DNA from 3 places in the Streptomyces sp. NPDC015661 genome. Region 3 is predicted to be linked to each of the others. Evidence: riboswitches for the same ligand, from Rfam matches in the RefSeq annotation. Region 3 holds a riboswitch; each other region holds the start of a gene.
What was found. A riboswitch is a leader RNA that binds a small molecule or an ion and turns the genes downstream of it on or off. The one in region 3 is predicted to bind thiamine pyrophosphate.
Positions count from the first base shown of each region.

Region 1: it holds a riboswitch for thiamine pyrophosphate, as region 3 does, so the genes downstream of both, thiO (glycine oxidase ThiO) here and thiC (phosphomethylpyrimidine synthase ThiC) in region 3, are expected to answer to the same signal.
Region 2: it holds a riboswitch for thiamine pyrophosphate, as region 3 does, so the genes downstream of both, ACF07V_RS23830 (thiamine ABC transporter substrate binding subunit) here and thiC (phosphomethylpyrimidine synthase ThiC) in region 3, are expected to answer to the same signal.

Region 1 covers NZ_JBIBST010000003.1:396,032-407,573, reverse strand. Annotated here, with positions in the region: gene ACF07V_RS10325 (TetR/AcrR family transcriptional regulator) at 1-75, shown strand, start outside; gene ACF07V_RS10320 (DUF4126 domain-containing protein) at 351-998, shown strand; gene ACF07V_RS10315 (phytoene desaturase family protein) at 1,053-2,486, shown strand; gene ACF07V_RS10310 (hypothetical protein) at 2,520-3,341, opposite strand; gene metF (methylenetetrahydrofolate reductase [NAD(P)H]) at 3,396-4,313, opposite strand; gene thiE (thiamine phosphate synthase) at 4,493-5,146, opposite strand; gene ACF07V_RS10295 (Rv2175c family DNA-binding protein) at 5,249-5,614, opposite strand; gene ACF07V_RS10290 (NAD(P)/FAD-dependent oxidoreductase) at 5,658-6,830, opposite strand; TPP riboswitch at 6,964-7,077, shown strand; gene thiO (glycine oxidase ThiO) at 7,075-8,229, shown strand; gene thiS (sulfur carrier protein ThiS) at 8,226-8,426, shown strand; gene ACF07V_RS10275 (thiazole synthase) at 8,430-9,224, shown strand; gene pknB (Stk1 family PASTA domain-containing Ser/Thr kinase) at 9,769-11,542, shown strand, end outside.
Region 2 covers NZ_JBIBST010000008.1:403,880-415,421, reverse strand. Annotated here, with positions in the region: gene ACF07V_RS23860 (hypothetical protein) at 1-970, shown strand, start outside; gene ACF07V_RS23855 (LOG family protein) at 1,020-2,156, shown strand; gene ACF07V_RS23850 (hypothetical protein) at 2,235-3,272, shown strand; gene ACF07V_RS23845 (dihydrofolate reductase family protein) at 3,244-3,891, opposite strand; gene ACF07V_RS23840 (ABC transporter ATP-binding protein) at 3,972-4,994, opposite strand; gene ACF07V_RS23835 (ABC transporter permease) at 4,994-6,610, opposite strand; gene ACF07V_RS23830 (thiamine ABC transporter substrate binding subunit) at 6,649-7,743, opposite strand; TPP riboswitch at 7,824-7,933, opposite strand; gene rlmN (23S rRNA (adenine(2503)-C(2))-methyltransferase RlmN) at 7,963-9,069, opposite strand; gene ACF07V_RS23820 (MFS transporter) at 9,128-10,747, opposite strand; gene ACF07V_RS23815 (phosphatidate cytidylyltransferase) at 10,888-11,542, opposite strand, start outside.
Region 3 covers NZ_JBIBST010000012.1:116-8,015, forward strand. Annotated here, with positions in the region: partial or broken gene ACF07V_RS29460 (substrate-binding domain-containing protein) at 1-104, shown strand, start outside; gene ACF07V_RS29465 (metallophosphoesterase) at 391-1,914, shown strand; gene ACF07V_RS29470 (hypothetical protein) at 2,074-2,712, shown strand; gene thiC (phosphomethylpyrimidine synthase ThiC) at 2,741-4,525, opposite strand; TPP riboswitch at 4,519-4,653, opposite strand; gene ACF07V_RS29480 (YibE/F family protein) at 4,725-6,143, shown strand; gene ACF07V_RS29485 (SsgA family sporulation/cell division regulator) at 6,207-6,647, opposite strand; gene ACF07V_RS29490 (IclR family transcriptional regulator) at 6,786-7,556, opposite strand; gene ACF07V_RS29495 (DUF5326 family protein) at 7,794-7,900, opposite strand, start outside.

The DNA.
Region 1 (11,542 bases), on a different contig from region 3:
CAGAGCGAGCGTTCCCTGGACGACGTGCACGCGGCGCTCTCGCGGCTGCTGCACGGGCGCGTGGGCGGCCGCTGAGGCAGACGCACGACGGCCACCGCCACCGCGCGCGCAGGTCATGAAAACGCCGGTGCGGCGAGGCTCGATCCCCCCGAGCCTCACCGCACCGGCTTCTTTCGCACCCCCGTGCCGGCAGGTGCGCGGCCCCGTTCCGCAGCCCCGTGCCGGCGGTACCGGAGCCGCGCCCCTTCCGTTGGCTCCACTCTCTCCTCCCGCCCGCGGCGGCCCCATCCGCGCACGTACTCATCTCGACCCCTAGGTACGGATACTCAGTCCTGGTTACGATCGCGGGCGTGTCCGTACTCCCCCTGGTGTTCACCAGCGGCTGGGCGAGCGGGATCAACGCGTACGCGGTGGTCCTGCTGTTCGGCGTCTTCGGCGCGACCGGGCTGACCGACGAGGTGCCCGCGTCCCTGCAGCGCACCGATGTCCTCGTCGCGGCGGGCGTGCTGTTCCTGTGCGAGGCGGTGGCGGACAAGATTCCGTACGTCGACTCGATATGGGACTCCGTCCACACGGTGATCCGGCCGATCGCGGGAGCCGTGGTCGGCGCCCTGCTCGCCGGGCAGAACGGTTCGCTGCCGGAGCTGGCGGCGGGCGCGGTCGGCGGTTCGACGGCCTTGCTCAGTCACTTCGTCAAAGCCGGGACGAGGATGGCGGTCAACACCACGCCGGAACCGTTCTCGAACGTCGTGCTGAGCCTGGCGGAGGACCTCGGTGTGGCGGCGATCGTCACCTTCGCCGTCTTCCATCCCGTGGCGGCGGCGTCCATCGCGGCGGTCCTGCTCCTGGCGGGCCTGGCGATACTGGTCTTCCTGGCGCAGCGGATCCGCCGCTTCTGGCGCCGCCGGTCCCAGCGGCGGGAGGAGAGACGGCTCACCGCCATGGGGGCGCGTCCACGGGCCCAGGGCCCGCCGGACGACGGGTCCGACCACTTCTGACCGTGCCCGGCCTGCCCTCCGACGGTGTCGGAGGCGCCGGATAGGCTCGCCCGCATGGCACGGATTGTGGTGATCGGCGCGGGACTCGGCGCCATGGCGGCGGCGGCCCGACTGGCGGTCGCCGGGCACACGGTGACGGTGTACGAGAAGACGTCGGCGTACGGCGGCGCGGTCGGCCGCTTCGAGCGTGACGGCTTCGCCTTCGACACCGGCCCCGGGCTGCTGCATCTGCCCGCCGTCTACCGCGACCTGTTCGTGAAGACCGGCAAGGAGCCGCTCGAGGAGTGCGTCTCGCTGACGCAGGTCGATCCGGCGGCCCGTCATGTCTTCGCCGACGGCACCCGCGTCGACCTGCCGAACGCCTCGCGGGCCGGCACGGTCGCCGCCCTGGACGCGGCGCTCGGCGCGGGCGCGGGCGAGCGCTGGGGCGACTTCCTGACGCGGGCCCGCGAGGCCTGGGACCGGACCCGGCGCCCGCTCCTGGAGGAGCCGCAGCCGGCTGACCCGTCGCCGCTGGCCCGTGAGCCGTACCCGGCCCTGAAGGCGGGCCTGCTGCGCCGCCCGACGACGACGCTCGCCCAGGTCGGGACGCGGGAGCTGCGCGACCCGCGGCTCGCGGCGCTCCTCGACGCGTACGCCTGGTCGTACGGCTTCGACCCGGCGACCGCCCCGGCCTCGGCCGCCGTCCTGCCGTACATGGAGCAGACCTTCGGCAGCTGGTACGTGGGCGGGGGCCTGCGGGCGCTCGCCGACGCGGTGTACGAGCGGTGCCGGAAGCGGCGGGTGGAGTTCGTGTTCGACACACCGGTCGAGGACGTCCTGGAGAAGGACGGCCGGGCGGCCGGGGTCCGGCTGGCCGGCGGAGCGACCGTCGAGGCCGACCACGTGGTGTCCGGGGCCCCGGTGCCGGCGCTCTACCGCGACCACGTCGTGGAGTGGGAGCACGGCGACGACTGGCCGCACCACCAGGTGAACGGGACGGGCCGGGTGACGGTCTGTCTGGCCCTGCGCGGCGCCCGGGAGGCGGACGCGGTCCACCGGACGGTCGTGCACGCCGAGGGCGGCCGTCCCACCGTGACCGTGCTGCGGCCGGACGACCCGGCGCTGCGCCCGGACGCGGACCACGAGTCGGTGACGGTCACGGCGACGGTGCGGACCTCCCCCGAGCAGGACTGGGAGCCCTTCGCCGACCGGATGGCCGAGGCGGCCGCGCGCGCGGTCCCGGGGCTCGCGGAGCGGCTGCTGTGGCGGCACGTCCGCACCCCGGAGGACGTCCGGCGGGACACCGGCGCCGCCGAGGTGCCGGGGCCCGCGCTCGCCGGGGCGGGGGGCCGGCTCCTGCCGGCCGCCAACCGCTCCCCGCTGCCGGGCCTCCACTTCGCGGGCGGCTGGTCGCACCCGGGCGGCGGGCTCGCCCACGCGGGCATGTCGGGCGCCCTGGTGGCCGGACTCATCGTGGAGGGCGCGGACTTCCGCGGCTCCCAGTAGGCCCCGGCCGGCCCGGGTGGGCCCGAGGGGGCCCTAGTAGCGGTACTGGTCGTCCGGGTGCGGCTGCTCGTAGCCGTACGGGGCCTGCGGGTGCTGCGGGGCCTGGTCGGTGTCGCGCTGCTGCGGGACCCAGACGCCGCCGGGCGGGGTGTCGTAGGTGTACGAGGGGGCGTACGGGTCGGTGTAGTACGGGGTGTACTGCTGACTGTCCGTGCCCGGGCCGATGTACGGGTCGGAGTACGCGGCGTACTGCTGCTGACCGGCGGCGGCGCCGTAGTCGTAGGCCGGCTGCTGCTCGTAGCCGGGCTGTTCGTAGGAGGTCTGCCCGTAGGCGGGCTGCTCGTACGAGGGCTGCTCGTACCCGGAAGCGTAGGAGTCGTAGCCCGTGCCGTAGACCCCGTACTGGCCGGTGTCCTCGGGCATCGGCTGCGGCTCGTAGACGGCGGTCGTCTCGGCGGCGGTCTCCGGGTGCCCGTCGTGACCGGGGCCGTCCTCCGTGCCGTACGCGGTGTCCTCCGAGTCGTACGAGAGCTCGGTGACCTCCAGGGTGGGCCCGGCCTCGGCCGGTCCTGCGGCCTTGCGGCGGCGGCTCGCCCCCGGGTTGCCGCCGATCGCCCAGCCGGTGGAGAAGCCGCGGCGGAAGGAGAGCGTCACATAGGTCTGGCCGACGGCGAAGGCGACGGCTCCCGCGATGATGACGACGACCGAGGGCAGCAGGACGCCCAGGACCACGCAGAGGAAGCCGCCGAAGGCGAGCAGGCGCCAGCGCAGCCGCGCCTTGTACTGGAGGAGCACCTCCCCCAGCAGCCACAGCGCGACCACGCCGAACGCGATGTAGAGGACCGTCCACCCCATGCCCCGCCGCCCCTCTCCACGGTCACCGCCGCGGGTCGGGGCGGGTACGACCGGTCACGACTGCTGGTGCAGTCCGAGATTCTCGTAGATCTCGAGCGTCGCGGTGGAGCTGTTGAGCGTGATGAAGTGCAGTCCGGGGACACCCTCGGAGAGCAGACGCGCGCAGAACTCCGTCGCGAACTCGATACCGATGGAGCGTACAGCGGCGGGATCGTCCTTGACGGCGAGGATGCGCTCTTTCACATCCGCGGGGAAGACGGCGTTGCTGAGCTGGGGCAGCCGGTCGAGGGTCTTCACGTTCACGACGGGCATGACCTCGGGGATGATCGGGGTCTCGCAGCCCACCCTCTCCACGCTGTCGCGGAGCCTCAGGTAGTTCTCCGGGTCGAAGAACATCTGGGTGATCGCGTAGTCGGCACCCGCACGGCACTTGTCCACGAAGTGCCGGATGTCCGTGTCCCAGTCGGTGGAGCGGGGGTGCATCTCCGGGAAGGCCGCGACGCCGACGCAGAAGTCTCCCGACTCCTTGATCAGCCGGACGAGGTCGGCGGCGTACCTCACGCCCTCCGGGTGCTCGATCCACTCCCCCAGTGGGTCGCCGGCCGGGTCGCCGCGCAGCGCGAGCATGTTGCGGATGCCGGCGTCGGCGTACTGGCCGAGGACGTTGCGCAGTTCGGCGACCGAGTGGTCGACGGCCGTGAGGTGGGCGACGGGGGTGAGCGTGGTGTCGGAGGCGATCTTCTGGGTGGCCTTGACGGTGCCGCCGCGGGTGGAGCCGCCGGCGCCGTAGGTCACGGAGACGAAGCTGGGGCCGACCGCCTCGACGCGGCGCATGGCGTTCCAGAGGACCTGCTCGCCCTTCTCGGTCCGGGGCGCGTAGAACTCGAAGGAGTACGACGTGTCACCGGCAGCGAGGATCTCGCGCACCGTGCGTGCACGGTCCGATCGGACGGAAGCGGTTCCAAGGGCCATACCGGCAGGTTAGACGCGGTCCGGGGAGCCGCGGGAGCGCTGTCCGAGTGTTGGACACCTTTTCGGACAACTCGCCGGGCGGCTTCCCGCGGCTTCGGAGGGTCCTACACGCCGGCGCCCGAGTGTTGGACACCTTTTCGGACAACTCGCCGGGCGGCTTCCCGCGGCTTCGGAGGGTCCTACACGCCGGCGCGCTCACGGACGCGCTTGGCGAGGGCGGCCGTCGCGGCGGCGGGGTCGTCGGCCTCGGTGATGGCGCGGACGACGACGATCCGGCGGGCGCCCGCGTCCAGGACCTCGTCGAGGTTGGTCTCGTCGATGCCGCCGATGGCGAACCAGGGCCGGTCCTGGGCCAGACCCGCCGCGTACCGCACGAGGCCGAGCCCCGGCGCGTACCGTCCGGGCTTGGTGGGGGTGGGCCAGCAGGGGCCGGTGCAGAAGTAGTCCACGCCCGGCTCGGCGGCGGCCGCGGCCACCTCGGACTCGGCGTGGCAGGAGCGGCCGATCAGCAGCTCGTCGCCGAGGATCGCGCGGGCGGCGGGCACGGGCAGGTCGCCCTGGCCCAGGTGGAGGACGTCGGAGCCGATGGCGTGGGCGACGTCGGCCCGGTCGTTCACGGCGAGGAGCTTGCCGTGCCGACGGGCGGCCTCGGCGAAGACGGCGAGGTGCTCCAGCTCCTCACCGGCCTCCATGCCCTTGTCGCGGAGCTGCACGATGTCCACGCCGGAGGAGAGCACGGCGTCGAGGAAGGCGGGCAGGTCGCCCTGGCGCTTCCGGGCGTCGGTGCACAGGTAGAGGCGGGCGTCGGCGAGCCGCTCACGAGGCGTGGACATGGGTGGGTTCCCCCCGTTCGTGCGCCGGTGCCGCGGCGCCCGGCCCCTGGAGGGGCGGGGCGCCGCGACACCCGCGGGTGGTGTCTTCGGTGCGTACCTGCGTCAGATGGCGAGCGCCTGGGCGCGGCGCTTCACCTCCGTACCGCGATTCTCGTTGAGCGCCTGGGCGGGCGTGCCCGGCAGGCTCTCGTCCGGAGTGAAGAGCCACTCCAGCATCTCCTCGTTGGTGAAGCCGTCGTCCCGCAGCACGGTCAGGAGTCCGACGAGACCCTTGACGATCCTGTCGCCCTGGATGAAGGCCGCGGGGATCTGCAGGGCGTTGTTCTCGCCGCGGCGCACGGCGATGAGCTGGCCTTCCTTGATCAGCTGCCGCACGCGCACCACGTCGACATCGAGCATCTCCGCGATGTCGGGCACGTAGAGCCAGGCGGGGACGAGCGCATCGATCTTTACGTCAATCTCGGTCACAGGACAAGCCTGCCATCCCGGACTGACAGCCGGTAGTCGGGCCCTACCTGAGTGCCGCCTTCAGGGGGACGGACGGGTCCGCGGCGCGCTCCGGGTCGACGGGGACGGCGGCCTCGATGAGCTTGCGGCCCTGGGCCAGGTCGCGGGGGCGGCCGACGGCGAGGAGGGCCACGGGCACCCCGGCGCGCAGCCAGAGCACGGACCAGGCCTCGTCGGCCGGGTCGCCGCGCCACAGCAGCTGGTCCGCGTGCGCGTGGTGCCCGGCGTACTGGACGAAGCGGCCGAACTGCTCGGACCAGAAGTACGGCACCGGGTCGTACGGCGCGTCGGCGGCCCCGGTGATGGCCGCGGCGACCGCGCGCGGGCCCTGGAGCGCGTTGTCCCAGTGGTGGACGAGGAGGCGCTCGCCGTAGCGGGCGGAGGGGAAGGAGGCGCAGTCGCCGACGGCGTACACATCGGGCAGGGAGGTGCGCAGCCGGTCGTCGGCGGTGATGGCGCCGCTCGGGTCGAGGGCGATGCCTGAGCCGGTGAGCCAGCTCGTGGCGGGGCGGGCGCCGATGCCGACGACGACGGCGTCGGCGGCCAGTTCGCGGCCGTCGGCGAGGACGACGCGGCCGGGCGCACCGGGCTCGACGGTGAGCACGCGCGCGTGGGTGAGGAGTTCGGCGCCGTTCGCCCCGTACCACTCGGCCATGGGGGCGGTGACCTCGGCGGGCAGGGCTCCGGCGAGCGGGCGGTCGGCGGCCTCGACGACGGTGACGGCGCAGCCCGCCTCGCGCGCGGCGGTGGCGAACTCGGCGCCGATCCAGCCGGCGCCGACGACCACGACGGAGTGGCGGCGCTCCAGGACGGGCCCGAGGCGGACGGCGTCGTCGAGGGTGCGCAGCAGATGGACCCCGGGGACGCCCTCGGTGCCGGGCAGGGTGACGGGGTGGGCGCCGGTGGCGACGACGAGGGTGTCGTACGCGACGGGTCCGGCCTCGGTGTCGATCTCGTGGTCGGCGGGGCGCAGCCCGGTGACGTCCAGGCCGAGGCGGAGTTCGATGTCGAGGTCCTCGAAGTCGATCTCGAAGGCGGAGTCCTCGGCCTTGCCGAGGAGGATCGCCTTGGAGAGCGGTGGCCGGTCGTAGGGCTGGTGGGGTTCGGCCCCGATGAGGGTCAGGGGTCCGGTGAAGCCCTGCTCGCGCAGGGCGACGGCGGTCTGGACGCCCGCCATTCCGGCGCCGACGATCACGACGTGCTGCTGGGCCTGCTTCTGCTCGCTCACCCGACCACCTTACGCATCTGACGGACCGTCAGGAAGGGAGGGGTCTGTGGCCCCCGGGAGACGCGGGCTAGTCTGGCGGGCGTAAAGCACTCGCGGGAGCCCGGACGCACCGGGCTGAGAGGGAGGCTGGGACGGCCTCCGACCGTACGAACCTGATCCGGGTCATGCCGGCGAAGGGAGGGGCTGGACGCCCATGCGTTCTTCCGATGTCCTCGTGGTCGGGGGCGGCATCATCGGCCTGGTCACGGCCTGGCGGGCCGCGCAGCGCGGACTGCGCACCGCCGTCGTCGACCCGGACCCGGGCGGCGGGGCCGCGCGGGTCGCGGCCGGCATGCTCGCCGCCGTCACCGAACTCCACTACGGCGAGGAGACCCTGCTCGGGCTCAACCTCGCCTCCGCGGCGCGCTACCCCGCGTTCGCCGCCGAACTCGAGGAAGCCACCGGCCACGACGTCGGCTACCGGGCCTGCGGCACCCTCGCCGTCGCCCTCGACGCCGACGACCGGGCCCATCTGCGCGAACTGCACGCCCTGCAGACCCGCTGCGGGCTCGTCTCCGAATGGCTCAGCGGCCGCGACTGCCGCCGCCTCGAACCGATGCTGGCCCCGGGGGTGCGCGGCGGACTGCGGGTCGACGGCGACCACCAGGTCGACCCTCGCCGGCTGGCCGCCGCCCTCGTGGTGGCCTGCGAGCGGGCCGGGGTGGCCTTCCACCGCACGCTCGCGGAACGCCTGGAGGTCGTACGCGACCGGGCCCGCGGAGTCCTCCTCACCGGCGGCGAGGAGCTGACGGTCGACCAGGTCGTGCTCGCCGCGGGCAGCCTCAGCGGGCGGCTCGCGGGCGTGCCGGAGGAGGTGCTGCCGCCGGTCCGCCCCGTGAAGGGCCAGGTCCTGCGGCTCCGCGTCCCCGCGCCGTACGCCCCCTTCCTCTCCCGCACCGTCCGGGCCGTCGTCCGCGGCAGCCACGTCTACCTGGTGCCCCGCGAGAACGGCGAGCTCGTCGTCGGCGCCACCAGCGAGGAACTCGGCTGGGACACCACGGTGACGGCGGGCGGGGTGTACGAGCTGCTGCGCGACGCCCACGAGCTGGTCCCCGGTCTCACGGAGCTGCCGCTCACCGAGACCTGTGCCGGGCTGCGCCCCGGCTCCCCCGACAACGCGCCGCTGCTCGGCCCCACCGCCCTGCCCGGCCTGCACCTGGCCACCGGCCACTACCGCAACGGGGTGCTGCTCACCCCCGTCACCGGCGACGTCATGGCCGAGGCGCTCACCACGGGCGCCCTCCCCGACGAGGCGCGCCCCTTCACCCCCCGCCGTTTCTCCCCTGTACGTCAGGAGCAGCCCGCATGAACGTGTCCGTGAACGGAGAGACGCGCGAGCTCTCCGGCCCGCTCTCCCTGGACGACCTGGTGACCACCCTGACCACGGCCCGCTCCGGGGTCGCCGCCGCCCTCAACGAGACGGTCGTACCGCGCGGCGAGTGGGCCACGACGCTGCTGGACGAGGGCGACCGGGTGGAAGTCCTCACGGCCGTGCAGGGAGGCTGAGGAATGTCCGACGACGTCTTCACCCTCGGCGGTACGGAGTTCTCCTCCCGCCTGATCATGGGCACCGGCGGCGCCCCCAGCCTCGACGTCCTGGAACGCTCCCTCGTCGCCAGCGGTACGGAGCTGACGACGGTCGCCATGCGGCGCCTGGACCCGACGGTCCAGGGCTCGGTCCTGTCGGTCCTGACCCGGCTCGGCATCCAGGTCCTGCCCAACACCGCGGGCTGCTTCACGGCCGGCGAGGCCGTCCTCACGGCCCGCCTGGCCCGGGAGGCGCTGGGCACGGACTGGATCAAGCTGGAGGTCGTCGCCGACGAGCGGACCCTCCTCCCCGACGGGGAGGAGCTCCTCGCCGCGGCCGAGACGCTGGTCGACGACGGCTTCGTGGTCCTCCCCTACACCAACGACGACCCGGTCCTCGCCCGGAAGCTGGAGGACGTGGGCTGCGCCGCGATCATGCCGCTCGGCTCCCCCATCGGCTCCGGGCTCGGCATCCGCAACCCGCACAACTTCCAGCTGATCGTGGAACGGGCCGGGGTCCCGGTCATCCTCGACGCGGGCGCGGGCACGGCCTCCGACGCGGCGCTCGCGATGGAGCTGGGGTGCGCGGCGGTGATGCTGGCGTCGGCGGTGACCCGGGCGCAGGAGCCGGTGCTGATGGCCTCCGCGATGCGGGACGCGGTCTCGGCGGGGCGGCTGGCGTACCGGGCGGGCCGGATCCCGCGCCGCCACTTCGCATCGGCGTCCTCCCCGACGACGGGCCAGGCCCACCTGGACCCAGAACGCCCGGCGTTCTAACCACAACGAACCAACGCCCACCCCCGTTGTGGGCACTGGTCCCGCCGGGGCGCTGCCCACCCCGCCCACCCCCGTTGTGGGCAGGCGTTCCGCCGGGGCGGTGCCCACCCGCCGCCCCCGTTGTGGGCAGGCGTTCCGCAAGGGGCGGAACGGGTGGGCACAACGGACCCGCGCCCTGCCGGCGCCAGAGGCTTCCGAGCCTGAACCCGCACCACGTTGGGCGCCGCAGCTTGTGGTGCGGGTCCAGGCGCGGAACGCGGAGGCGCCGCTAGAGCGCGCCGTCCCGTGTGCCCACCCTCCCCCAAGCTCTCGGCTTCGCTCGAGCAGGGGGGACCCCCATCGCCCCAGCGGGACGATTGCCCACACGGGGGTGGGTGTGGGTGGGGGTGCCGCCCCGGACGGGCGCGGGCACACACGGCGGGGGCGGATGAGGGCGCCGTCCATCGGGCGCGGGTGCGGCGTCGTGCGGGGTGTGCGTCGCAGGTGGGCTGCAGTGGTGGGCGCCAGGCCCGGCACCCCGTACCGCCCTCGTAGACTCGTCGCCGTGGACACGACCCTTCAGGACCCCCTCGTCGGGCGGCTGCTCGACGGCCGCTACCGCGTGGACGCGCGCATCGCCGTCGGCGGCATGGCCACGGTCTACCGGGCCGTCGACACCCGCCTCGACCGCGTCCTCGCGCTCAAGGTGATGCACCCCGACCTCGCCACCGACGCCGCCTTCGTCGAGCGGTTCATCCGCGAGGCGAAGTCCGTCGCCCGGCTCGCGCACCCCAACGTCGTCGGCGTCTTCGACCAGGGCGCCGAGGGCGCGTACGTCTATCTGGCGATGGAGTACGTCGCCGGCTGCACCCTCCGCGACGTCCTGCGCGAGCGCGGCGCCCTCTCGCCCCGTGCCGCGCTGGACATCCTGGAGCCGGTGCTCGCCGCGCTCGGCGCCGCGCACCGGGCCGGGTTCGTGCACCGGGACATGAAGCCGGAGAACGTCCTGATAGGGGACGACGGCCGGGTGAAGGTCGCCGACTTCGGTCTCGTCCGGGCCGTGGGTTCGGCGACCGCCACGACCGGCGCGGTCCTCGGCACGGTCTCGTACCTCGCACCGGAGCAGATCGAGCACGGCACCGCCGACACCCGCGCCGACGTGTACGCCTGCGGTGTCGTCCTCTACGAGATGCTCACCGGCGGCAAGCCGCACTCCGGCGACACCCCCGCCCAGGTGCTCTACCAGCACCTGAACACCGACGTGCCCGCCCCTTCCGCCACCGTCCCCGGCCTCGCCCCGGAGCTGGACGACCTGGTCGCGGCGGCCACGGCCCGCAATCCCGAGCTCCGTCCGTACGACGCCGTCGCCCTGCTCGCCCTGCTCCGGGAGGCCCGCGCCGGGCTCGGCGACGAGCAGCTGGACGCCGTGCCCCCGCTGGCGCGCCCCGAGGCCCGGGACACCGCCGAGGACCGGACGAGCGTGATCGCCCGCCCCGTACCGGCGGCGACGGAGCACACCAACCGGCTGCCCGCCCCGGAGGCACCGCCCGCCGCCCGCAGGCGGCCGCCGCGCGGTCCCTTCCTCCTCGTCGCCGCCGTCCTCCTCGCCCTCGGCCTCGGCGCCGGCGTCTGGTACATCAATTCCGGCCAGTTCACCCGTGTCCCCGCCGTCCTCGGCCAGTCCGAGGCCGCCGCGACGAAGCGCCTCACCGACGCCGGTCTCGACGTCGGCGCCACGAAGCGCGACTTCAGCGACGTGTACGAGCGCGGCACGGTCATGGCCGTCGACCCGGCCCCCGGCGAGCGCGTCCGGGGCAACGACACGGTCACCCTCACCCTCTCCCGCGGCCCGCAGATCGTGAAGGTCCCCAACCTCAAGAACAAGCCGCTCGGAGAAGCCAAGCGCACCCTGAAGCGCGAGGGCCTGGCGCCCGGGGTGATCAGCTACGACTTCAGCGACTCCGTCGCGCAGGGCGCCGTGATCAGCTCCGACCCCGAGCCCGGCACCGAGCGCAGCCCCGACTCGGCCGTCGCGCTCGTGGTCAGCAAGGGCTCCCCGATCGACGTGCCCGACGTCAGCGGCGAGACGGTCGCCGACGCCACGGCCGCCCTCCAGGAGGAGGGGCTCACCGTCAAGGTCGCCCCGGAGCGGATCAACTCCCCGGAGGAGGCCGGCACCGTCGCGGCCCAGTCCCTCGCCGGCGGCAGCAGGGCCGCCGAGGGCGACGTCATCACCCTCACCGTCTCCAAGGGCCCGAAGCTGGTCGAGGTCCCGGACGTGACCGGTGAGACGACCGCCGACGCACAGGCGGCCCTGGAGGACGCGGGCTTCGAGGTGA
Region 2 (11,542 bases), on a different contig from region 3:
CGCCACCGTCCAGCTCGCCGTCGCGGTGGCCCGCACCGACCCCAGCACCCGGCCGCGCCCCGGACTCTCCGCCGTCGGCCTCGGACCCGCCCGGCTCACCGCGATCGCCGCCGCCTCGACGGCCGTCGCCTGCACGCTCGGCTCCGTGGTCGCGCTCCTGTTCTACCTGCACCTGCGCGGCGACATCACCGGGCTGCCCTTCGACGGGGCCGCCGCCGAGCTCCTCGCCGCCGACCAGCCGATCCCGCTCGCCGCCGCCCTCACCCTGCTCGCCGTCCTGCCCGTCGTCGCCGCCACGGCGGCGGGCCTCGCCCTGCGCCCCCGCACCGCGCCCGCGGCGCCCGAGGGCGCCGAGAAGACGATGCCGTCCGGGCTGCCCTGGGGAACCGCCCTGGTGGCGGTCGGCCTGGCGATCGAGACGTACGCGGGCCAGAGCGACTCCCGGAGCGGCCTCCCGCTGCCGGGCGGCTTCGACGGCAACCCGGCGGGCGTCCTCGCCGGCTGGGTCCTCACCGCCGTGGGCCTCGCCATGGCGGGCCCGGGCCTCGCGTTCGGCTGCGGCCGGCTCCTCCAGGCCGTCCGGCCGGGCGCCACCCGGCTGCTCGCGGGCCGCGTCCTGATGGACGAGTCCCGCCGCATCGGCCGCCCCCTCGGCGTGGTCAGCGCGGTGATCTCCGGCACCCTCGCGGCGGCCACGCTGTACGCCGCGGACACCGGCGCCGACACCTTCGGCCCGCTCACCGGCCTCGGCGCGGCCCTGATCCTGGCCTGCACCACCGCCAGCCTCCTGACCGCCGCGCTGGAGTCCCGACAGGGCCGGGCCCACACCACCGAGGCCCTCCTCCGCATCGGCGCCCCGCCCACGGTCCTGCGCACCGCGGCCCTGCTGCGCGCGGGCGCCCTGTTCGCCGTCTTCGCACCGCTGACCTGGGCGGTCGCGGAACTGGCGGCGCTGCCACTGGCGGGCTGAGCCGCCGCCACGAGGGGCCGCCCGGGACGGCGGCCCCTATCGTGGGCCCATGGCGACGCTTCCCCCGGCACACCGCCCGCCCGGACCGCGCGGGCACGGACGCGAGATCCACACCCTCGCCGAGTTCGACGCGGCGCTCGCCCGCCCCGGCTCGCTCGCCGGACAACGGATCCAGTCGATCGACCTCACCGACCGGACCTTCGCCCTGCTCACCGCCGTCACCGCCGACGCGGTCTTCCTCGGCTGCCCCATGGAGCCGGAGGCCGCCGCCAAGGTCCGCGCCGACGGGGCCCTCGTCTTCCCGCCCGTCCCCGAACTGCCCTTCGACCCGTACCGGGCCAGGCTCTACACCCCCGGGGAACTCTTCGAGGGGATCGCCGAGACCGGGTACGAGGCGACGCCCGACTTCCGCGCGTACGCGTGGTTCCTCCGGACCAGGTCCGACGGCGACATCTTCTCCTCGATGCTCCGCTCCCTCCACGACGACGCCGTCTCCGACGCCCTCGACGAACACCTCGACGGGGCCAGGGTCGTCGGCGTCATGGGCGGGCACGCGATGGGCCGGGGCACCGAGGCGTACGCGGGGGCGGCCCGGCTCGGCAGGACCCTGGCCCGCACCGGGCTGACCGTGGCGACCGGCGGCGGACCGGGCGCGATGGAGGCCGCGAACCTCGGCGCCTACCTGGCGCCCCACGAGGACGAGGCCCTCCACGAGTCCCTCGCCCTCCTCGCCAAGGCCCCGTCCTTCGCCCCGTCGGTGACGGACTGGGCGCGCGCCGCCTTCGCGGTACGGGCCCTGTGGCCGCACGGCGGGGACTCGGTCGGGATCCCCACCTGGTTCTACGGCCACGAGCCGCCGAACCCCTTCGCCGCGCACATCGCCAAGTACTTCGCGAACGCCACCCGGGAGGACGGCCTGCTCGCCCGTTCGACGGCGGGCATCGTCTTCCTGCCGGGCGCGGCGGGCACGGTCCAGGAGATCTTCGACAACGCGACCCCGAACTACTACGGCTCCCGGGGCACCCCGACCCCGATGGTCCTGGTGAACCGCACCCACTGGACCACCCACCTCCCGGCCTGGCCCCTCCTGGAGTCCCTGGCCACCGACCGCCCGATGGCGGCCCGGATCGCCCTGGTCGACTCGATCGACGAGGCCCCGACGGCCCTGGAGCGACTCGGAGCGTAGCCCGGCTCCGCCGTGCGGCGGAGGCGGTGGCGACCGGGGGCCGACGCGAGCGGGCGCCGGCGGCGGGACGCTCGGGCCATGACACCGATCCCGGCCGTGACACCGACTCCGGCCCTGACACCGAAGAGGCTCCTGGCCGCGTGGCCGTCCTGGGCCGGCCGTGCCGCGCTCGTCTGGTCGCTGCTGTACGCGGCGGGCGCGGCGCTCGCCGCCCTCACGGGCCCCGCCTTCGGCTACGCGCTGCTGGCCAAGGGCACCGGGACGGGGGCGGAGACCGGCGCGGCGCTGCTGTACGGGGCCGCCGCCGTCCTCGCGTACGCGCTGCTCCGCCGCCCCGGCGTCCCCTGGCTGTCGACGGCGGCCTGGGCGGTCGTCGCACTCTGCCTGACCTCCGGCTTCCCCGCCCTCCTCAGCCCCACCCATCTGCTGTTCTTCCTGTCCCGGAACCAGGAACCGGTCGACTGGGCCGTCCTGGTGAACCAGTCGCTCGCCGTCCTCGGCGCGGTGCTCTGGGGCCGCGCGGCGCTCGCGCACCGCCGCCGGGCGCTCGGCACGTGCCCGCACTGCGGCGGGCGCGGCCACGCCGCCGCCGGCGGGCGGCACACCACCCGCGCCGGACTCGTCGCCGTCGCCGCCCTCGTCCCGTACACGGCCCTCAAGATCGCCTGGGCCCTGGGCGTCACCCCCGGCTACACGGGCGTCGGCCGTCCCGGCGCCGACCCCGAGTACACCAGCGACCTGGGGCTCTGGCTGTACGACCACGGGGTCGACGTCACCGCCGTCCTGGCCCTCGTCGGCATGGCCCTCGCGCTCGCGCTGACCCGTCCGTGGGGCCGGCGGCTGCCCCGGCTGCCGCTGCTCGCGCTCGGCTGGGCCGGGGCGGGCGCGCTCGCCCCGTTCGGCGCGTTCCTGGCCGCGTTCGGCCTGCTGGCCTGGACGGGCGTGATCGACACGGGCATCGCGGACCACGCCCCCTGGGTCGTCGCCGTCGCCTACGGAGGCTTCTGCGGCTACGGGCTCGCGCTCGGCCGGGCCACCCGCGCGTACCAGCGGGCGACCCGTACGGCCTGCGGGCGCTGCCAGCCGCTCACTTCCGCCAGTAGAGGTGGTGCGTGACGGTACCGCCCGGGCTGGGCACGACATCGCGGTGGTAGCGGTCGAGCAGCTCGTCGGGCGAGTCCCAGAGCTTCACCCCCGCCCCGAGCTTCACCGGCGACACCGCGATGTGCAGGGTGTCGACGAGATCGGCGTCGAGGAACTCCCGGATCGTGGTGGCCCCGCCACCCAGGCGGACGTCCTTCCCCCGGGCCGCCTCCTTCGCCGTCCCGAGCGCCGCCGCCGGGTCCGCGTCGATGAAGTGGAACGTGGTGTCGGAGAGCGTGAACGACGGGCGCGGGTGGTGGGTCAGGACGAACACCGGCGTGTGGAACGGCGGCTCGTCGCCCCACCAGCCCTTCCACTCCTCGTTCTCCCAGGGCCCGCGCTGGGGCCCGAACTTGTTGCGGCCCATGATCTCGGCGCCGATGTTCCGGGCGAAGTCCCGGGTGAAGTAGTCGTCGAGGCCCCGGCTGCCCCCGGGGTCGGTGCGGTTCGGCCAGCTCGCCGTGGCCCCCGCCCACGAGAACAGCTCGCCGGGATCCGCGTGCCCGAAGGGCCGTTCCAGGCTCTGGCCCTCCCCCGTACCGAATCCGTCGGACGAGACCATGAAGTTCTGCACCCTGAGCAACTGGCCCATGGCTGTTCCTCCCGCGTGGTCGACAGTGGGACGTCGTACGAACAGGAGACTCCCCCGGCCGGGAAAACTCATCGCATCCCCTACGGCATGTCGTCCCCCAGCACCACCACGTCCTCCACCCGGAACTCCACGCCCACCCCGGCGCCCTCCTCCGGCGCCTCCCGGACGGGCAGCTCGGCCTCCAGGGCGGGACCCTCGGCCGGGCGGAGCCGTACGAGGACCTGGCTGCCGCGGAAGGTCCGCGACTCCACCGTCCAGACCGGACGCTGCTCCACGAGCCGTACGCCACCCGGGCGGACGAGGAGCCGCCGCTCCCCCTCCGGCGAGCCGTCCGGCACCGGGATCTTCCCCCACACGGTCTCCGCGGCGCCGCCCGTGACCCGCGCCGCCACCACGTTGTCGAAGCCCAGGAACCGCGCCACGAACTCCGACGCGGGCCGCCGCCACACGTCGACCGGCGTCCCCGACTGGGCGATCCGCCCGTCCCGCATGACCACGACCCGGTCGGCGAGCGCGAAGGCCTCGCCCTGGTCGTGGGTGACGGCGAGGACGGTCGTCCCGAGCCGCCCGAAGAGCTGCCGCAGCTCGACGACGAGCCGCTCCCGCAGCCCCCGGTCGAGCTGGCCGAGCGGTTCGTCCAGCATGAGGAGCCGGGGCCGGGGGGCCAGGGCACGGGCGAGCGCCACCCGCTGCTGCTCGCCGCCGGAGAGCGCGGCGACGGACCGCCGCTCGGCCCCCGGCAGGCCGACGAGGTCGAGCAGCTCCCGCACCCGCTCCGCCTGCTCGGCCTTCCGGGCGCCCCGCATGCGGAGGCCGAAGGCGACGTTGCCGCCGACGTCCCGCTGCGGGAACAGCTGGTGGTCCTGGAACATCAGGCCGACGCCCCGCCGGTGCACCGGCACCCCCGCCTGGTCGGCGCCGCCGAGCAGCACCCGGCCCCCGTCGAGCGCCTGGAGCCCGGCGACGGACCGCAGCATCGTGGACTTGCCGCTGCCGCTGGGGCCGAGCACGCACACGATCTCGTGCTCGGCGACCTCCAGGTCCACGGCGTCGAGCACGGCCCGCTCCCCGAACCGTACGGTCGCGGCCTCGATCGAAAGCATCAGAACTCCCCGGAGGTCCGGTCGGTGCGGAGCCGCTCGAGGAGGAGCAGGGACACCGCGCACACCACCATCAGAATCGTCGAGAGGGCCATCGCCTGGCCGTAATTGAGCGCGCCGGGCCGGCCGAGCAGCCGGGCCACCGCCACCGGCAGCGTCGGGCTCTCGGGCCGGGCGATGAAGACGGTCGCGCCGAACTCGCCGAGCGACACCGCGAAGGCGAACCCGGCCGCGATGAGCAGCGCCCGCCGCACCAGCGGCAGGTCCACCTCCCGCCAGGCCCGCCAGGGCGAGGCGCCGAGCACGGCCGCGGCCTCCCGCAGCCGCTCGTCCACCGCGCGAAGGACCGGCAGCATCGTCCGTACGACGAAGGGGACGCCGACCAGGGCCTGCGCGAGCGGGACGAGGATCCAGCTGGCCCGCAGGTCGAACGGCGGCTCGTCGAGCGTGATGAGGAAGCCGAAGCCGACGGTGACGGCGGAGACCCCGAGCGGCAGCATGAGCAGCGCGTCGAAGCCCCGCACGAGCCGCCCGGCCCGCCGCCGGGTGAGCGCCGCCGCGGCGAGTCCGCCGATCGCCACGGCGATGGCGGTGGCGGCCACCGCGTACCGCAGGGAGTTCCCGATGGCCTCCAGCGGCGGGACGAGGAAGGTCCCGGACTCGTCGAGGGAGCCGAGCGCCCGGTAGTAGCCGAGCCCGTACCCGTCCGGCCCGGCGAAGGACCGCTCCACGAGGACACCCAGCGGCAGCAGGATCAGCAGCGCCACCGAGCCGAGGACGCCCGCGAGCAGCGCCCACTGCCCGGCGCCGCGCGGCCGGCGGGCGGCCGATTCGGCCGGTACGAGCCGGAGCGCGGTCTCGCGCCGCCGTACCGTCCAGCCGTGCACGCCGAGGATCGCGCCCACGGCCACGAACTGCACCAGCGTGAGCACGGCGGCCGTCGGCAGGTCGAGCAGCCGGGCGGTCTGCCGGTAGATCTCGGCCTCGAGGGTGGAGTACTGGTCCCCGCCGAGGATCTGCACGACGCCGAAGGAGGTGAAGGTGAAGAGGAAGACCATCAGGGCGGCCGCGGCCACCGCCGGCACGAGCGCGGGCAGTGTCACCGTCCGCCAGGCCGTCCAGCGCGAGGCGCCGAGGACCCGGGCGGCCTCCTCCTGCCGCGGGTCGAGCTGCGACCAGAGGCCGCCGACGGTGCGGACGACGACCGCGTAGTTGAAGAAGACGTGCGCGAGGAGGATCGCCCACACGCTGGTGTCGAGCCGCAGCCCCCACAGCTCGTCGGTGAGCCCGCCCCGGCCGACGAGCGCGAGGAAGGCCGTGCCGACGAGGACGGTGGGCAGCACGAACGGCACCGTGACGACCGCCCGCAGCACGCTCTTGCCGGGGAAGTCGAAGCGGGCGAAGACGTACGCCCCGGGCAGCGCCACCAGAAGGGTGAGCCCGGTGGAGGCGAGCGCCTGCCACACGGTGAAGCCGAGCACGTCGAGGATGTCCGGCCGGCCCAGAGTCTCGCCGATCCGGCCGAACCGCCAGGCGCCGTCGGGCCGGAGCCCGCGGTCCACGATGGACACGACGGGCCAGGCGAAGAAGACCCCGAAGAACGCGACGGGCAGGGCCATGAGGCCCAGCCGTGCCGCGTTCCCCTTGAGGTCGCGGGTCACTTCAGGACGAGCGACGACCACTGCTGGATCCACGGGTCACGCTTCTCGGCGATCTTCTCGGGCGCCATGGTCTCCGGCTTCTCGATCACCACGCCGTGCTTGGTGAAGAGCTCCGGCAGGGCCGCGTCCTTCGCCACCGGGTTGACGAACATCTGGAGCGGCATGTCCTCCTGGAACTTCTTGGCGATCAGGAAGTCGATCAGCGCCTTGCCGCCCTCGGGGTTCTTCGCCCCGTTCAGCAGGCCCGCGAACTCGATCTGCCGGAAGCAGGTGCCGGTGGAGACCCCGGTGGGCGCGACCTTCGGCTGCGGCTCGCCGTACAGCACCTCGGCCGGCGGGCTGGAGGCGTACGACACCACGAGCGGCCGGTCGCCCTTGGCCTGCTTGCCGCCGGCCGAGCCGGAGAACTCCTGGTTGTAGGCGAGCTCCCAGCTGTCGACGGTCTTCACACCGTTGGCCTTGAGCTTCTTCCAGTAGTCCTGCCAGCCCTCGTCTCCGTACTTGGCGGCCGTGCCGAGGAGGAAGCCGAGGCCCGGGGAGGACCGCTCCGGGTTCTCCACCACGAGCAGGTCCTTGTACGCCGGCTTCGCGAGGTCGTCGAAGGTCTGCGGCGGCGCCAGCTTCTTGTCGGCGAAGTACTTCTTGTCGTAGTTGACGCAGATGTCGCCGGAGTCGATCGGGGTGACCCGGTGCTCCTTGTCCAGCTGGTACGCGGCCGGGATCCGGTCCAGGCCCTTCGCCTCGTACGGCACGAAGATCCCGTTGTCGAGGGCGCGGGAGAGCAGCGTGTTGTCGACGCCGAAGAAGACGTCGCCCTGCGGGGAGCCCTTGGTCAGGATCTCCTTGTTGACGGCCTCGCCGGCGTCGCCGCTCTTCAGCACCTTGACCGTGAAACCGGTCTGCTTGGTGAAGTCGGCGAGCACCTCCTTGGAGGCGTTGAACGAGTCGTGGCTCACCAGCGTCACCGTCTTCGGCGCGGGCCGGTCGGTCTTGCCGGCCGAGCCCTGGCCGTCGTCGGTGCCGCACGCGGCGAGGCTGGTGACGCCGAGCGCCGCGACGATCGCGACGGCGGCGGCCTTCTTGATGCTCACTGGATTCCTCCTGGGTATGACCAGGAAGAGACGCGGCCCTGCCCACGTCCGGCGGACCGGGCGCGGGCAGGGCGCAACAGCTTGAGTTACGACCGAACTTCCTACCCAGAATGACCTGGGCGAGGTTCAGAGGGTCTGCGGTCTACGGTTACCGCACTCTCAGCGCTGTGGCGCTCCCCTGTCGGAATATGGAGATGTGTTCGAGCTCAGACTACAAGGTCAGCGCTCGGCCGCCGCGAGCTGTCCACAGGCACCGTCGATCTCCTGACCGCGGGTGTCCCGCACGGTCACCGGCACGCCGTGGCGGGCGATCGCCTCGACGAAGGCCTTCTCGTCCTCCGGGCGGGAGGCCGTCCACTTCGAGCCGGGCGTCGGGTTCAGCGGGATCAGGTTGACGTGCACCCGCTTGCCCTTGAGCAGCCTGCCGAGCAGGTCGCCGCGCCAGGCCTGGTCGTTGATGTCCCGGATGAGGGCGTACTCGATGGAGATCCGGCGCCCGGACTTCTCCGCGTACTCCCAGGCCGCGTCGAGGACCTCCCGCACCTTCCAGCGCGTGTTGACGGGCACGAGGGTGTCGCGGAGCTCGTCGTCCGGGGCGTGCAGCGAGACCGCGAGGCGGCACTTGAAGCCCTCGTCGGCGAAGCGCAGCATCGCGGGCACGAGCCCGACGGTGGAGACGGTGATGCCGCGCTGCGAGAGACCGAGCCCGTCGGGCTCCGGGTCGGTGAGCCGGCGGATCGCGCCGACGACCCGCTTGTAGTTGGCGAGCGGCTCGCCCATCCCCATGAACACGATGTTGGACAGCCGCGCCGGTCCCCCGGGCACCTCTCCGTCGCGCAGGGACCGCATGCCGTCCACGATCTGGTGCACGATCTCGGCGGTCGACAGGTTCCGGTCGAGCCCGGCCTGCCCGGTCGCGCAGAACGGGCAGTTCATGCCGCAGCCGGCCTGCGAGGAGATGCACATGGTCACCCGGTCCGGGTAGCGCATGAGCACGGACTCCACGAGCGTGCCGTCGTGCAGCCGCCACAGGGTCTTACGGGTGGTGTCGTCGTCGCACGAGATGTGCCGCACCACGGACATCAGGTCGGGCAGCAGCTCCCCGGCGAGCTTCTCCCGCGAGGCGGCCGGGATGTCGGTCCACTCGGCGGGGTCGTGCGCGTACCGCGCGAAGTAGTGCGTGGACAGCTGCTTGGCGCGGAACGGCTTCTCGCCGATCGCGGCGACGGCCTCCTTCCGCTCGGCGGGCGAGAGGTCGGCCAGGTGCCGCGGCGGCTTCTTGGCTCCGCGGGGGGCGACGAAAGTGAGTTCTCCGGGCTTCGGCATGGTGCTACCAGTGTCGCAGACACGCGCCGGTGTCCCTGCGCGTGCAGGGTGTGGGGGCTCACGGCGCGGGACGGCCGGGCTGGGTGCGGGGGATGCGGGAGGTGAAGAAGAGCGACACGACGGAGGCGGCGGCGAGGATCGCGAGGGCCGCGCGCAGGCCGTCGAGGCGGGCGGCGGCGTTCGCGTCGAGCGCGGCCGCGGACACCTCCGGGCTGACGCCGGCCTCGTTCAGGGCGGTGGTGAGCTGCTCGTCCGAGAGGAAGGGGACGCCGCTCGCGAGTTCCACGGCAGCCGTCTCCTTCACCTCGGCGGGAACCGCCGGGTTCTGTTCGACGGAGGCCAGGAACGAGGACGTGAGCACGCCGATCATGAGCGATCCGGCGAGGGCGGTGCCGATGGAGGCGCCGAGGTTGGTGACGGAGTTCTGGATGCCGCCGACCTCCGCGCTCTGCCGGTCCGGGACGGCGGACACGGTGACGGCGCCGAGCTGGGAGGCCAGCGCGCCCATCCCGAATCCGACGAGCAGCAGCGGCACGGTGACGACCTCGGCGCCGGCGTCCGCGTCGAGCGCGGCCATCAGCACGATCGCGCCCGCGAGCAGCGCGAACACCCCGATCCGTACCACCCGGCGCGGGGAGGCGTCGGGGAAGAGCCGGGGGATCAGGAGGGCGGCGGCCAGCAGGGTCACCGACAGGGGCAGGATCCGGGCGCCGGTGCTGAGCGCGGAGAGCCCCAGCGCGACCGACAGATAGAGCGGGACGACGAAGAAGACGCCCATCTGGACGAGGTACTGGAAGAAGAACATGGTCAGGCCGCCGGTCAGCTGCCGGTTGCGCAGCATGTCCGGGTGGACGAGCGGCTCCCGGTGGCGGGCGACGAGCCGGGCCTCCCAGCGCAGGAAGAGCCAGATCAGCAGGAGACCCGCCAGCATCAGCCACACGACGAGCGACACCCCGAGCCAGGCGGGCGCGTCCGCCTTCGGCCGCACCCAGCCCCACTCGTCGGAGCGGAGCACGCCGTACACGAAGACCCCGAGTCCGGCCGCGCAGAGCAGGGCGCCCAGGTAGTCGACCCGCGGGCGTTCCTCGCTGACGGCGTCGGCGATACGGCGGGCGAACACGAGGATCACAAGCACCAGCAGCACCTCGCCGGCGAAGACCCAGCGCCAGGAGAAGTACGTGGTGGCGATGCCGCCGATGAGGGGCCCGAGCGCGATCGCGACGGCTCCGGCCGCCGCGACGACGCCGTACGCCATGGGGCGCCGCTCCGTGGGGAAGTTGCCGGCCACCAGGGCCACGATCGCGGGCATGATGAGCGCGGCCCCGACGCCTTCGAGGAACGACCAGCCGAACAGCAGCAGCGGCAGGTTCGGCGCGAGGGCGGTGGTGAGGGAGCCCGCGCCGTAGACGCAGCAGCCGATCATGAAGGCCCGCTTGCGGCCGATCAGCGTGCCGACCTTGCCCCCGGGGATCATGAGCATCGCCATCACCAGCGTGTACGCCGTGATGGCGCCCTGGATCCCGGTGATCGTGGTGTCGACGTCCTCGGCCACGGTCGCGATCGACACGTTCATGACGGAGCTGTCGAGCGCCATGAGGAACTGCCCCGCCGCGAGGGTCAGCAGGATCGAGAGGGCCCCGGAGGGCGGCTCGGCCGGCCGTGCCGTGGGAGATGTCATGCGAGACAACCTTCCCGCGCCGGGGCACGGACCGCCGGGCTGCCTCCCGCTTCCCCCCACATGGCGGAACACCTGAGACGCGGACGGGCCCGCTGCCACGAAGGCAGCGGGCCCGTCCACGGACAACGGAGTCGAACGGCTCAGCCGGTCCCGACGAACAGCGCGAGCAGCAGCCACACCACCGGCGCCGTCGGCAGCAGTGAGTCCAGGCGGTCCATGATGCCGCCGTGGCCCGGCAGCAGCGTGCCCATGTCCTTGATGCCCAGGTCACGCTTGATCATGGACTCGCCGAGGTCGCCGAGCGTCGCGCTCGCCGCCACCGCGAGACCGAGGATCAGGCCCTGCCACCAGGCACCGTCGTCGATCATGAACTCCATGCACAGCGCGCCCGCCGCCATGGCGAACGCCACCGCGCCGACCAGACCCTCCCGGGTCTTGCCGGGGCTGATCCGCGGGGCCAGCTTGTGCTTGCCGAAGCGCCAGCCGACCGCGTACGCCCCGGTGTCGCTGACCACGGTCAGGATCAGGAAGGTCAGCACCCGCTGCGGCCCGTCGTCCGCGGTGAGCAGCATCGCCACGAACGTCGCCAGGAACGGCACGTAGAACGCGGCGAAGACGCCCGCCGTGACGTCCTTCAGGTAGCCCTCGGGAGGCTCCGTCATCCGCCAGACGAGCACCGCGAGCGCCGTCAGGGCCATCGCCACCCAGGCACCCTCGGCGCCCCGGACGTAGCCGGCGACGACCATCGCCGCGCCGCCGACCGCGAGCGGCACCAGCGGGGCCTTGATCGCCTTG
Region 3 (7,900 bases):
CGGTCGAGCAGGTGATACCGACCGAACTCATCGTCCGCACCTCCTCGCAGCGGCGCTCGCCGCGCACCACGGTCAGCCCGCCGCGCTCACCCGCGAAGGACTGACGCCACGGGCGGCGGCGCCCGAACCCGCCGTCATCCGACCCGCCGTCCCCGCCCCTGCCCGTGGGCAGGGACGGCGAAACCGGTCGACGTACCGGCCTCAACCCTGGACTGGACCTTCTCAATTCGGGCGAAACAACCAGTGAACCCGGAGTGGACCCGGATTCACCACCCCTGGTGCGTCACACAGGAGGACCCTCATTCCTATGATGGGCGGACGACACCGCGGACCACCCCGACCAGGCCGGTCCGCGATGTGCAGGGCATCGCGACGGTGGTGGAGGGGTCGATGACTCAGGGGGCCGGTCAGGAGCCCGTGGTACGCACGGCGACATTGCGTGACTTCCGCGTACCGCCGTACGCCCGCGTGCCCGTACAGGGTCATGCCGCCGAGCCCCTCACCCCGGAGGAACCGGCGTCGGCTCCCGCGGTCGAGACCGCACCCGTCGAACGTCTGTCCCCCGTCGAGCATCCGGCGTCCGCCGCGCACCTGCCTCCGGTCGCCCCTTCGCCGGTCGAGGCCGTCCCGGTGCCGACCCCGCAGGCCGCGGCCGCGCCGATCGAACCCCTCCCGGCAGCGCCCGCAGCCGAGGCCGTCCCGGCCGCACATGCCGCCCCCGCCACTCCGGTCGCGCCCCCCGCCCCGGTCGCGCCCCCCGCGCCCGCCGCCCCGGTCGCGCCCCCCGCGCCGGCCGCGCCCGCCGCCCAGCCCGTGCCCCCCGCGCCGCAGGCACCCGCGGCCGCGCCGATGCCCGCCGCGCCGACCCTCCATCTGGGTCACCGCCTCGCCCCGGCGTACACCACCTCCACGACCGGCTCCTCCATCGTCTCCGTCGCCACCGGTCACCCCGGCAACGCCTTCCCCGAGGGGGAGCCCGAGGGATACACGCCGACCGAGCGCGACCTCCCGGTCATCAACCGCGGCGACACCGTCCAGGTCCCGGTCACCCCCGAGCAGCCGGCCACCGCCCCGGTGCCCGCGAACGGCGACGGACCCGGCCCCCTCTACGTCGTCGGCGACGTCCACGGCTACCTCGACGAGCTCATCGCCGCGCTGCGCGCCCAGGGCCTCATCGACGAGAACGGCAACTGGTCCGCGGGGAACGCCCGGCTCTGGTTCCTCGGCGACTTCACCGACCGCGGTCCCGACGGCATCGGCGTCATCGACCTGGTCATGCGCCTCTCCGCCGAGGCCGCCGCCGCGGGCGGCTACTGCAAGGCCCTCATGGGCAACCACGAACTGCTGCTCATCGGCGCCAAGCGCTTCGGCGACACGCCCGTCAACTCCGGCGCGGGCACGGCCACCTTCCAGGCCGCCTGGCTGCTCAACGGCGGGCAGAAGCACGACATGGACCGGCTCCAGGACGTCCACCTCCAGTGGATGTCCCGGCTGGACGCCGTGGTCCGCGAGGACGACCACCTCCTCGTGCACTCCGACACCACCGCGTACCTCGAATACGGCCAGACCATCGAGGACGTCAACGACACGGTCCACGAGGTCCTCAACCGGAACGACGCCGACGAGGTCTGGGACCTCTTCCGGAAGTTCACCAAGCGCTTCGCGTTCCGCGACGACGGCGGCCCGCAGGCCGTCCAGGAGCTGCTGTCCACCTACGGCGGCCGCCGGATCGTGCACGGCCACAGCCCCATCCCTTACCTCCTCGGCCAGGTCGGCACGGAGGAGGGCGAGGACGGCGGGGGCCCGGTCGTCGACGGACCGCACGTGTACGCCGACGGTCTCGCGATCGCCATGGACGGCGGCGTGACCATGGCCGGAAAGCTACTGGTCGTCCAACTCCCCCTGAACGGCTGACGCATAACCCTGCGCATCCGGGGAAGTCGATTTCCGGAAACACCCTGTCAGGCCGTGGCGTCACCGCAATACCATCGGGTCATCCGTAGCAGGCTCTCCTCCGTTTCCGCCCAACCGACCGTTTCCCACGGCTGATCCGGGCCTACGGAGCATCGGGGGATGCACATGAACGTGGCTCCGCACCTGCTGACCGAGGACCGCGCCGAGTACGAGCGGGTCCTCGACGACGCACTGAGCACCGCCCACGCACGTCCGGATCTCGACGGAGTCGGAACGCGGCTCACGGTCGCGCAGCTGCGCGCCATGACGCTGAACGCGACAGCGCTGATCACCACCGCAGCGGCGAGCGAGTACGACCACTTCGTGAAGGTCCGCGAGCAGAACCGCGCGGCCATCGACACCCGCATACCCCTGGCGGACCCCGGCACGGGCGCCGGAGTCGTCGCCATCGTCACCGTGATGGTGCCCGTCCTCGCGGGCACCGCCGCCGCGATACTCCTGCTGGTCGGGGCGGTCCTGCACGCCCTCGCCCCCACGGTCGTGTTCGGCGAGACCCTGCTGACGGCCGGCCTCGTCTTCGCCGCCCTCGCCGCCGCCGGCCTGCTCAGCGCGGGCGCCGGCCTCCTCCTGACCGCCCTGCGCAACAGACCGGCCGCGGCGGACGGAACCGCCACGGCCGACGACGAACTCACCCAAGCCCGCGAGGCCTGGCGCCGCGCCCTCCTGGAACGCGGCATCCTCCCCTTCCTCCGGGCCGCCCTCGCCGCGACCGACCCCCCGGCCCCACCGAATCCCTGAGGAACGGCCGGTCCGGGGGCTGATCGGACTACTCGGCCAGCGGCAGGTACACCCGGTTGCCGGAGGCCGCGAACTCCTTCGACTTCTCCGCCATGCCGTCCTCGATCTCCTGCTGCGTGCCGCCGTGCTCGCGGCGGATGTCCTGGGAGATCTTCATCGAGCAGAACTTCGGACCGCACATCGAGCAGAAGTGCGCGGTCTTCGCCGGCTCCGCCGGGAGCGTCTCGTCGTGGAACTCGCGGGCGGTGTCCGGGTCGAGGGCCAGGTTGAACTGGTCCTCCCAGCGGAACTCGAACCGCGCGTCCGACAGCGCGTCGTCCCACTCCTGCGCGCCCGGGTGGCCCTTGGCGAGGTCCGCCGCGTGCGCCGCGATCTTGTACGTGATGACGCCGGTCTTCACGTCGTCGCGGTTCGGCAGGCCGAGGTGCTCCTTGGGCGTGACGTAGCAGAGCATCGCCGTGCCCCACCAGGCGATCATCGCCGCGCCGATGCCCGAGGTGATGTGGTCGTACGCCGGGGCGACGTCCGTGGTCAGCGGGCCGAGCGTGTAGAACGGCGCCTCCTCGCAGATCTCCTGCTGGAGGTCGATGTTCTCCTTGATCTTGTGCATCGGGACGTGGCCCGGGCCCTCGATCATCGTCTGGACGTTGTGGCGCTTGGCGATCGTGTTCAGCTCGCCGAGCGTCCGCAGCTCCGCGAACTGCGCCTCGTCGTTGGCGTCCGCGATCGAGCCGGGGCGCAGACCGTCGCCGAGCGAGTAGGTGACGTCGTACGCCGCCAGGATCTCGCAGAGCTCCTCGAAGTTCGTGTAGAGGAAGTTCTCCTTGTGGTGCGCGAGGCACCAGGCGGCCATGATCGAGCCGCCGCGCGAGACGATGCCGGTCTTGCGGCGCGCGGTGAGCGGCACGTACGGCAGGAGCACGCCGGCGTGCACCGTCATGTAGTCGACGCCCTGCTCGGCCTGCTCGATGACCGTGTCCTTGTAGATCTCCCAGGTCAGCTCCTCGGCCTTGCCGTCGACCTTCTCCAGGGCCTGGTAGAGCGGCACGGTGCCGATCGGCACGGGGGAGTTGCGCAGCACCCACTCGCGGGTGGTGTGGATGTTGCGGCCGGTGGACAGGTCCATGACCGTGTCGGCGCCCCACTTGGTCGCCCAGGTCATCTTCTCCACCTCCTCCTCGATGGAGGAGGTGACGGCGGAGTTGCCGATGTTGGCGTTGACCTTCACCAGGAACCGCTTGCCGATGATCATCGGCTCGATCTCCGGGTGGTTCACGTTCGCCGGCAGCACGGCGCGGCCCGCGGCGATCTCCTCCCGTACGACCTCGGGGGAGACGTTCTCGCGGATCGCCACGTACTCCATCTCCGGGGTGATCTCCCCCCGGCGGGCGTACGCGAGCTGGGTCACGGCCTCGCCGTTGCGGCCCCGGCGCGGCAGGCGGGGGCGGCCGGGGAAGACGGCGTCGAGGTTCTTCAGCCCACCGCCGCGCGGCGAGGTGTGCTTGATGCCGTCGTCCTCGGGGCGGACCGGACGGCCCGCGTACTCCTCGGTGTCTCCGCGCGCGATGATCCAGTTCTCGCGCAGCGGCGGAAGGCCCCGCCGGACATCGGTGTCGATGGTGGGGTCAGTGTACGGGCCGGACGTGTCGTACAGCGTCACGTCCTTGCCGTTGGTGAGGTGCACCTGACGGACGGGCACCCGGAGGTCGGGGCGCGAACCCTGGACGTACCCCTTGTGCCAGCCCGGCGTGCGCTCCTGCCCGTCGGTCTGGTTCTGGTCGGAGGCAGGCGTGCGTGCATCCTGAATGGTCATGAGACCGATCTCCCTACGCCGGCATTACCCGGTAACAGGTTCGGCGGTCGGCGCAGCCTCCTCCCGTACGTGCGTACGGTGATCAGCGCCCTCTCAGCCCGGTGCTCCGAGCTCCCGCGTGTGCAAAGGTGCCACCACGCTAGCGTCATCACGGGCGTGCTGAACAGTGGGCCCCCGCCGTTCTTGCGATGATCGGTCGGTGACTTCCCCCCAGCAGAGCCCCGAGCCGCACGACCACGCCCACGGTCCCGGACACGACTCCGGGCCCTCCCACGGCCACGGAGGCGGCCAGGGAGGCGGCCACGGAGGCAGTCCCGGAGGCGGCCACGGAGGCGGCCATGGCCACAGCCACAGTCACGGGCCCGCCGCCCCGGTCTCGCGCCATCTCCGCAAGGTCATCGCCGCCATCCTGATCCCCTTCGCCACCGCCGTCGCGGTGGGACTCGTGGTCCTGTGGCCGGGCGGCACCCCCGCGCACGAGCGCACCGGCGTCGGCTTCGACCGGCAGACCCAGCAGGGCAAGGTCGCCTCCGTCGAGCACGTCGACTGCAAGGACGTGAACGCCGCCCAGGTCCCGCCGACCGGTGACACCTCCACTCCGGAGGGCCGCGAGGCGGTCAACGCCCAGCAGGGGCAGTGCGAGAAGGCGACGATCGAGGTCACCAGCGGCGCGGACAAGGGGCGCACGTTCGTCGAGATCGTGCAGCCGGACGCCCCGCGCCAACTGCACGAGGGGCAGGGCGTGGTGGTGGCGTACGCCCCCGACGCCCCGCACGACCTGCAGTACTCGGTGACCGATGTGAACCGCAAGCTGCCGCTGGCGGTGCTCGCCGGCATCTTCGCCGTCGCGGTCGTGCTGGTCGGCCGGATGCGGGGTGTCATGGCGCTGATCTCGCTCGCCGTGAGCTTCCTCCTGCTGACGTACTTCATCCTGCCGGCGATCCTGGAGGGGTCGAACCCGCTGGTCGTGGCGGTGGTCGGGTCGAGCGCCATCATGCTGATCGCGCTCTACATGTGCCACGGGCTCTCGGCCCGCACCTCGGTCGCCGTGCTCGGCACCCTGATCTCACTGCTGCTGATCGGTCTGCTCGGCTCGCTCTTCATCGGCTGGACCTCGCTCAGCGGCAACACCGACGACTACACCGGTCTGATCCACGGCCTGTACCCGGAGATCGACATGTCCGGCCTGCTGCTCGCCGGGATCATCATCGGTTCGCTCGGTGTGCTCGACGATGTGACGGTCACCCAGACCTCGGCGGTCTGGGAGCTGCATCAGGCCGATCCGGGCATGGGGCCGCGCGGCCTGTACCGGGCCGGCATCCGGATCGGCCGCGACCACATCGCCTCGGTCGTGAACACGCTGGTGCTCGCCTACGCGGGCGCCGCACTGCCGCTGCTCCTGCTCTTCTCCATCGCCCAGAGCAGCATGGGGACGGTGGCGAACAGCGAGCTGGTCGCCGAGGAGATCGTCCGGACGCTGGTCGGGTCGATCGGTCTGGTGGCGTCCGTTCCGGTCACCACGGCGCTCGCGGCGCTGGTCGTCTCAGCCGACCGGCCGGCGTCCGGGGGCGGGAAGCCCGCGGCCGTACGGGGAGGGCGGCGCCGCCGCGCCAAGTGAGGTGTACGTGCTGAGGACTCGGGCCGGCCCGGCTCGGGGAGGGTCCGGCTCGAACGGCCCTGATCAGGCGGGCCCGGCGTTCTCTTCGGCCAGAATCCGGCCCAGTGCGGCCTCCAGGTGGTCCTCGAAGTCGCCGAGTGTCCGTTCCTGACCAAGCGGAACCAGCTTGTCCGTTCGGTCGAGGAAGGCGACCAGAGGCGGCGCACTGGCCCGGAAGAGCGCGCGATCGCCGCCCACCTGGAGCCGGATGGAGACGTCCGAGAGCCCCTCCGGCTCCGTCGGGGCGATGTGCACATCCCCGTCCCCACTGGGCCGGTTGATCCCGTCGAGCAGCAGCTCCCGTCCGAACGCCCAGGTCACGGGCGCGTCTCCGGGGAGGTGGAAGGTCATCCGCACCGCGTAGGGATCCCGGGTCTCATATCGGAGTTCGACCGGGATCTTGAAGGAGAGCTCCTCGGAGACGAGGAAGCTCATCAGGACCTCGGCCTGAACCGACTCTCGCATCATGTACCCCGCAGTAGATGAAGCAGTTGTGTAAACACAGCTGCTGAAAGCTGTGACCGAAACGGCCAGGAATGATCCCCCGTGGCCCTCTTGACGCAATCGTGCTGTACGCGCTAGCAGATCACAAGGAGTGATTTTTCAGATACTGATAGAGAACGCGAGCGAACCGAAGAGCCTCCCGATCTCCGTACGTAGCCGCTCGACTGCTGGGAGCAACCGTTCTTCCTGGTGGAGAGGGAGAGAAATCGCCATGGTGGCCGCCGTGGAGCCCGCGGTGATGGGGATGGCGGCACAGACCGTGCCGAGCGCATATTCCTGACGCTCCACCACGGGTTCCATTCGGTCCAAATTGCCCAAACGCTCCAAAAAGGCACGCTGGTTACGCACCGTGTACGGAGTGATGGCTTCCACCGGGTGGCGATCGAGGTGGTCTTGACGAGATTTCAGATCGAGTTGACTCAGCAGACACTGCCCGATCGCGTGGGCGTGCGCGGTCTCGCGGAAATCGGCCCACTCCTCCACCGCGGGCGCGTTGGGAGTGTCGGCGACGGCGACGAGCTCGATCTCACCCTCGCGGTAGAGGGCGAAGTAGATGGGTACACCGATCTCGTCCCGCCAGTGGGCCAGGGAGTCTTCGATCTTGATGCGACGATTCTGCACATCTCCGCCGCCGGCCAGTCGGACGGCGGCGTCGCCAAGGACGAACACACCCTTGTCGCGGAGCAGATAGCCCTCGTGCGTCAGGGTGCGGAGCAGGTGGTACGTGGTGGGCAGCGGAAGGCCCGTCTCACGGGCGAGCTGCTTGGCCGGGGCGCCCTCCGCGTGGGAGGCAACGGCCTCCAGGAGTCTCAGCGCCCGCTGCACCGAGCCGATCAGGGTAGGCGCAGCCGTCTGCGTAGCCGTGGCCAAAGGTCACCCCCAGGCGTGACGACGGATGCAGTGCACCCGCCCGCGGGGGCCGCCCCCGCGCGCCCGCCGGGCCTGGGAAACCGCTGGTCAGTATGGAGGTCTACGCCTGTAGTCCCCAATGCGGCGGAGGGATTCCACTCTAGTGGCAGCTCCGGGGCCCACACCCGGATTAGCCCGGCGCGTTCCCTCGCCCGGGCTAATGCCTGCCGTCGGCTTCATACTGATCAGTAGCTTGTGCTACCAGTCCTCACGCGACCTGGCGGAGGAGGTGAACTTGCGCACGACGTAGACCAGTCCGGCGACGAGGGCCACGAAGAGCAGCACCTTGAAGAGCAGAGCGACCA